2 regions of the Bacillus sp. m3-13 genome follow, and region 2 is predicted to be linked to the other one. Evidence: predicted binding sites of a transcription regulator. Region 2 holds the regulator's gene; the other holds the start of a gene.

Region 1 (3,426 bases), on a different contig from region 2:
TAAAAATTATTGAAGACAGCTGCAACTTTTACGGATCCAGTTTTGAAGGAAGAAAACAAGGTACAAAGGGCATCTCCGGCTATACTCACAAACCCCCAATCGTCATTGATCCGATGAATGACATTTTCTTTTTCCCCACTGCATCACCTACAAATGATAGCTGCATCTGGATTTCACTACATTATGCGTATGAATATAATAAGACCCCAACCGCTAACACAAAAGTGATGTTCCCGAACAACACCATCGTGGAATTTCCCATCTCGAAATCTTCTTATGAGGCACAAATCCACCGAACGTCTCTTTTTCGGGCTAAGCTTCAGCAAAGAGTCAATAGGAAAAGAAGCAATTCCAACCGAAGCCTTGTTGCTACACCTGGGATCATGTACAGATTGAGAAGCAGTAAGGATTTGCAGAGCTAAGTGACAGGAATGCACCTTTCAACAGGAAAGGTGTTATTTTTTTGGAGAAAATTGCATATCACATCCATTTTGATTAACTCTAAGGAAAAGGACAGAGGAGGTAAGTTGCGCTTGGAGCTTTTCGTTGACTTATTAAAAGTGTTATTCCGTATCATTACCATTCTGCCATTAATGTTATTGGTTACGCTCTTTATGGGAAAACGCTCAATTGGTGAACTGCCGGTTTTTGATTTTCTTCGTTATCCTAACACTAGGATCGGTGGTTGGAGCTGATATTGCGGATCCAAGTGTTCATCACTTGCCGACAGTAGGGGCAATCATTGCCATTGCTCTCTTGCAAAAGTTTATTGCTTGGTGGAAAAATAAAAAATCATCATATTGGGAGGCTGTTATCCTTTGAGCCAACGCTTGTCATTTATGAAGGCAAATTCCATATTGAGAATATGTATAAAATACATTATTCCATTGATAACATTCTGCAGATGTTAAGGGAAAAGGATGTATTCCTTATCGAGGATGTCCACTTCGCACTAATTGAAGCCAATGGTGAGCTATCGGTGAAATTAAAGCCTGGAAAAAGAAGCAGCTAAAGTGGAAAATACAGCGGCCGTGAGCCCAAAATCTTCAATTGAATACAGTGTTATTATGGATGGGAGGATACAGCAGAAAACTTTGAACACTTTGGGACTGAATGAAGCTTGGTTAAAAAGAAGAGTTGTTAAAAAAGGACATCATCAATATTAAAGATGTTTTTTATTGCTGCCATCAATGAAGAAAACAAGCTTCACGTTTCTTTGCGAAGTACTAAACTAAGCCCGACCATACCTATTTTTCACTAGTCGAAGTCTCTTCCATTCTCAAAATATATTGCATCAAAAGTTCATTTACCTTATTTCTGATTCTCGGGTTGAAATAGTTATGGTGTTCTTCATATCCATTAAACAAAAAAGCATACATGGTGAAGGATTCATCTTGTTTTAATTTGTGGAGCTTCATTTGTTGCTGTTTCATATCGGCTTTTATATGCTTAAGTTGTAGCTGGATTTTGCGCATAACCTGATCAATGAGAGTAAGATAGGGTTCTTTTAATTTTATTCCACTGTCTTTAATAATGCTTGTATCTCTTTCTAAAACAATCAGTAACAAAGGAAGATATATCGCCTGTTCAAACAGGTATATTTGTTCTTTTGATAATCTTGTCATTTCATCTTCCTCCTAAAATTCTAGAACGTTTGTTCGTATTTATTTTATACCAAAGTCTTAAAAATATGCAAGCAACTTTTTTAAACTGTAAATAAAGTTTTTCAAATTTATTAAAGGGGAATTATTTCATTTGTCGAAATAAGTAGAATAGAGAATTTTACATAAGGGAGAGATTTCAATGACAAAAAGAAAAATGGAGTCAACAGATCTGTTTCGTCTAACATCTATTACCGATCCGCAATGGGATAAACATTCCCGTAAGTATGCGTTTGTGCAGACTACTGTCCATGAGGAAGAAAATGAATATCGCTCTACCATCTACGTAGGAGATTTAGAGGGGAACGCGGTACCATTCACATCTGGGAAAGGGAGAGCAACAAGCCCAAGATGGTCTCCTGATGGGAGCAAGCTTGCTTTTGTCTCCAACCGTAATGAGAAAAGCCAACTATATGTTATGCCTGTAAACGGGGGAGAAGCAGAGCAGGTTACCTTTTGTAAAAATGGGGCAAGGGGTCCAGTCTGGTCGCCTTGCGGAACGAAACTATTGTTTAGTACTTCTGTAGAGAGTGCGGAGGATTTGCATTCTACGAGTTCTACAAGCGAGGAAAAGAAAAAACCTGAACCTCTTGTAGTGGAGAAAATGCGCTACAAGTCCGATGCTAAGGGGTTTTTAGATAACAAAAACGATCATCTAGCCTTATTGGATTTGAAAACAAAGGAAGTGAGTCTCCTGACAGAAGGAGACAGGGATTATGGTAGCGCTGCATGGTCGCCTGATGGAACAAAAATTGCTTTTGTAGCAAATCTCGAAGAAAATCCAGATGTTTCTTTGGTTTCTGATGTTTATGTGATGGATGTTCAGTCAAAAGAAAAGAATAAAATTACACACAGCAACGGTTTCTTTTCCACGATCTCCTTTTCTCCCGACGGTCAATACCTGGGCTTTTTAGGGCATGAAAAAGAGTTTCAAAGTGCGACGTTGACCCGTGTATGGGTAACCCAGCTTGCAACAGGTGAAACTCATTGCCTAACAGAAAACCTTGATGTGGAGGTTGGCGACGTTGCAATTGGCGATTTCCATTCCGGTAATGTGAATCCTGGACTTATGTGGACAGACGAGAGTGAAGGTTTTTATTTCTTAATGAGTGACCAAGGTGCTACAGGAATCTACTTTGGTTCTTTGGATGGTTCTATGTACCCGATTCATCTCCCGGATGAGCACGTATATGCAGTAAGCATGCTGACGGATACCCATGAAGCAATTGTAGGAGTAAGCAACTCTACAGATCCAGGAGAACTTTACCACCTTGATTTCCGTTCCCAAACACGGACACAATTGACCAAAGTCAATGAAGCTTGGAAAAATGAAGTAGAATTAAGTGTGGCAGAACCTATCCGTTATAAAGCACCAGATGGATGGGATTTGCATGGGTGGATTATGAAACCTGCAGGATTTGAAGAAGGGAAAAAATATCCGACCATCTTAGAGGTGCATGGCGGCCCTCATGCCATGTATGCCAATACTTACTTCCATGAGTTTCAAACATTGACCGCACAAGGATTTGTCGTGTTATTCACTAACCCCCGTGGAAGTCATGGATATGGCCAGGAATTTGTCGATGCTGTGCGTGGAGATTACGGTGGCAAGGATTATCTTGATGTCATGGCTGCAATGGATTATGCCCTCGAAACATTTGACTTTATCGATGAGAAGAATTTAGGCATTACCGGAGGAAGCTATGGCGGATTTATGACAAACTGGGTGGTCAGTCACACTGATCGTTTTAAAGCAGCTGTCACC
Region 2 (3,426 bases):
GGGTATGGCAATGTTTCTGTTTTTGATGCAACAAGAAATGCCTCCTTCCTTTTAGAGCTTGCAGGTAGATCAGATATTCCCGTAGTGAGGGGAACTTCACAGCCTTTAAGTGGTATTCACACGGTTTTTTATCCTGAGATACATGGACCACAGGGATTAGGACCGATAATACCGCCTGAAGAATTCAAAGCTGAGGTTAGTCCTTTTGAGTTAATGTTCGAGATTATCGAGGAAAATATAGAAGACATTGTAATTGTGGATGTGGGTAGACAAACATCCCTTGCTTTTGCATTTAACTTACGACCTGAACTTATGGATCAGGTTAAAGAGGTATATCTTATGGGTGGAGCGTTCATGGTTCCTGGTAATGTAACAGATGTGGCGGAAGCGAACTTTTGGGGAGACCCGATTGCTACCTCTGTAATTTTGAATAAAGCGAAAAAGGTATATATAACGCCACTAAATGTAACAAACAGGGCCATAGTTACTAGGGATATAGCGACATTCATTTTTGATCAAACTAGCAGTCCGTACAAATATCTTATTCCAGCTGTCACCAATTATTATGCTACATTCTACGACCAAGTGATGCCAGGTATAGATGGTTCACCGGTGCATGATGTATTCACTCTTTATTATCTATTAAATAAGGATAAAACATATACTATCCAAAGAGATGTAAGGGTTGCAGTTGTTGACGGGAACAGAGGGCAAAGTATAGCTGATTTAAGGATGGTATATAAGCAACCACAACGCGAGCATTATATAGCTATGGATTTTGATTATAATGATTTTATTAATGACTTTATTGAGGTGAACTTGAGAGACGCAAGCCAATAAAAACATGTAAAATTAAATAACTGATTACCCCCTTCTATTTATTGCTGAATAAAAAACAGCGACGGGATTATTATAAAAACATAATAATTCGATGGGGTGGTGAAGTAATGGATTTGAATTGGATTTGGAAAGCGGTTTTAATAACTATAATAGGGACATTTTTACTAAGAATTGCAGGCAGAAAGTCCATTTCGCAAATGACTTTAGCTCAAGTGGTAATCATGATTGGAATTGGTTCTCTGTTAATTCAACCTTTGGCAGGCAAAAGTATTTGGGTAACATTTGGTGTGGGTATTACTCTAGTAGTAACACTAGTGTTAATGGAGTTCCTACAACTAAAATCCGACATTTTTGAAAAGTTAATTACGGGTAAATCCAAGATGCTAATAGAAAATGGAAAATTAAATGAAAAAACATTAAAGAAATTGAGATTTACCATTGACCAATTGGAGATGAAGCTTAGACAAAATAGTATATCTAGTATAAGTGATGTTAAATGGGCTACTTTAGAGCCAAACGGTCAGTTAGGATTTGAGTTAACCGATCAAGCAAAGCCGATAACAAAGAAGGAATGGAGTCTCCTCTATCAAGAAATTCAACTCTTAAAAACAATGATTAATCCCTCAAGCAAACCAAGCCGTATTGAAAAAGAGGAAGAGGGAAATCTATTTACCGAAGTGAAGAATGGAAACCATAAACTAAAAGAACGTCCCAGTGAAACCCTTGATTAACTAAATTGATGAAAATAAAAAAGCCGATATACGGCTTTTTTAATGGATATTACGATATACTCCGATTACTTTACCAAGAATGCTCACATTTCGGACAATGATCGGTTCTAATGTAGAGTTTTCCGGTTGTAATCGGATATAGTCTTTTTCTTTAAAGAAGCGTTTGACAGTAGCCTCATCTTCTTCTGTCATGGCAACGACGATGTCTCCATTGTTAGCGGATTGCTGCTGACGAACGATAACATAGTCTCCATCAAGGATCCCGGCTTCGATCATGCTATCCCCCATAACCTCAAGCATGAAAACTTGTTCGTCTGGTGCCACATAGCGGTCAGGAAGCGGAAAGTAGTCCTCTACGTTCTCAATGGCTGTAATTGGCTGACCCGCAGTGACTTTACCGATGATTGGAACATTAACTGCAGATATCTTAGGTACCAGTTCGTCTTCCATAATCTCAATGGCTCTCGGTTTAGTAGGGTCTCGGCGTATGAGACCTTTGCTTTCTAGTCGTGCAAGATGACCATGAACCGTGGAGCTAGAAGCAAGTCCAACTGCTTCCCCAATTTCACGGACGGAAGGTGGATATCCTTTTGCTTGGACTTCTTTTTTTATGTAATCTAATATGTCCTGTTGCCTTTTTGATAGTTTCATATTCCGCACCTCTATCATTTATATTAGTGATAGTATAGCATGTTTTGGTATAAAATACAAACATAAGTTCGAATTATTGACAAGAATATACGTTCGCTTGATAATAATAGTTTAAAAGAATGATGGAGGAAATCATACATGAAGGGAATCATTTATTGTCGTGTGAGTACCAAAAAAGATACACAAGAAACGTCATTGTCCCGGCAAAGGGAAGAATTAGTTTCCTTAGCGGCAAACCGAGATATCGAAATCATTGAGATAGTGGAGGAACAGGCGAGCGGATATGATTTGGATCGTGAAGGGGTTTTTCAAATAATCGAGCTTATTTCAAGTCAACATATTGATGTCCTTCTAATTCAGGATGAAACAAGGCTTGGCAGAGGGAATGCAAAAATCGCTTTTTTACATTGGTTGAGAAAACACGAAATTAAGATATTTTCTATAACGGATAATGGAGAACTGAGATTATCTGATTCTGATTCGATGGTTATGGATATTGTGGCAATTGTTGAGGAATACCAAAGAAAGCTACATAATTTGAAAATAAAAAGAGGCATGCAACGTGCGGTTAAAAGAGGGTATGACCCCACCAAAAACCTGACAAACCTCCATATGAGCCCTGGCCGCGAGAAAATTGAGGTGCCGATTGAAGAGATAGTCAGACTGCGTACAAATAAACTCACTTTTCATGAAATCGCTGCCACATTGAGAGGGCTTGGGTATGAAGTTTCTAAAGCAACAGTAAATAGACGCTATCGGGAGTATATAGAAGAGAACGACACCGGTTTGCTTGTAAAAAAAGAACCTCTCTAGTAAGATAAAAGCATATCTTCACAAGGATGAAAGAAGGAGTTTTCTATGTTATCAAAAGAAAAAATAGCAAGAATCAATGCACTTTCCAAAAAGGCCAAAAGTGAAGGCCTTACAAAGGAAGAGACAGCTGAACAACAAAAGCTTCGTCAAGAGTATATCAAGACATTCCGAGCTTCCATGGAAAATACTTTGCAAGGTGTTACAATCGTGGATCCGGAAGGAAATGATGTCACTCCAGAAAAATTAAAGGATACTAAAAAGAATTTAAAGCATTAATCGCTTTTTTTCAGAACATTGGAACATACTATTTATGATAAAATAGAATTTTTCCATGAAAAAATAAGTTAAAGAGAGAAAGGGTGGATAAGATGACACAACATATAGATCAACT

The links. The regulator LexA, encoded in region 2, represses DNA repair genes until DNA is damaged. The targets are predictions, from matches to a motif close to CGAACATATGTTCG.
Region 1: a site for LexA is predicted at 1,648-1,661, ahead of M313_RS0102680 (YhjD family protein). Genes of this name have one in related genera too.

Annotation. Positions count from the first base shown of each region.
Region 1 covers NZ_ACPC01000009.1:100,056-103,481, reverse strand. Annotated here, with positions in the region: gene M313_RS22455 (competence protein ComK) at 1-422, shown strand, start outside; gene M313_RS26250 (DUF421 domain-containing protein) at 534-695, shown strand; gene M313_RS26570 (YetF domain-containing protein) at 743-1,012, shown strand; gene M313_RS26900 (DUF421 domain-containing protein) at 1,068-1,166, shown strand; gene M313_RS0102680 (YhjD family protein) at 1,248-1,625, opposite strand; gene M313_RS0102675 (S9 family peptidase) at 1,804-3,426, shown strand, end outside.
Region 2 covers NZ_ACPC01000014.1:22,577-26,002, forward strand. Annotated here, with positions in the region: gene M313_RS0106260 (nucleoside hydrolase) at 1-840, shown strand, start outside; gene M313_RS0106265 (DUF421 domain-containing protein) at 948-1,571, shown strand; gene lexA (transcriptional repressor LexA) at 1,611-2,222, opposite strand; gene M313_RS0106275 (YneB family resolvase-like protein) at 2,361-3,035, shown strand; gene M313_RS0106280 (DUF896 domain-containing protein) at 3,081-3,311, shown strand; gene tkt (transketolase) at 3,404-3,426, shown strand, end outside.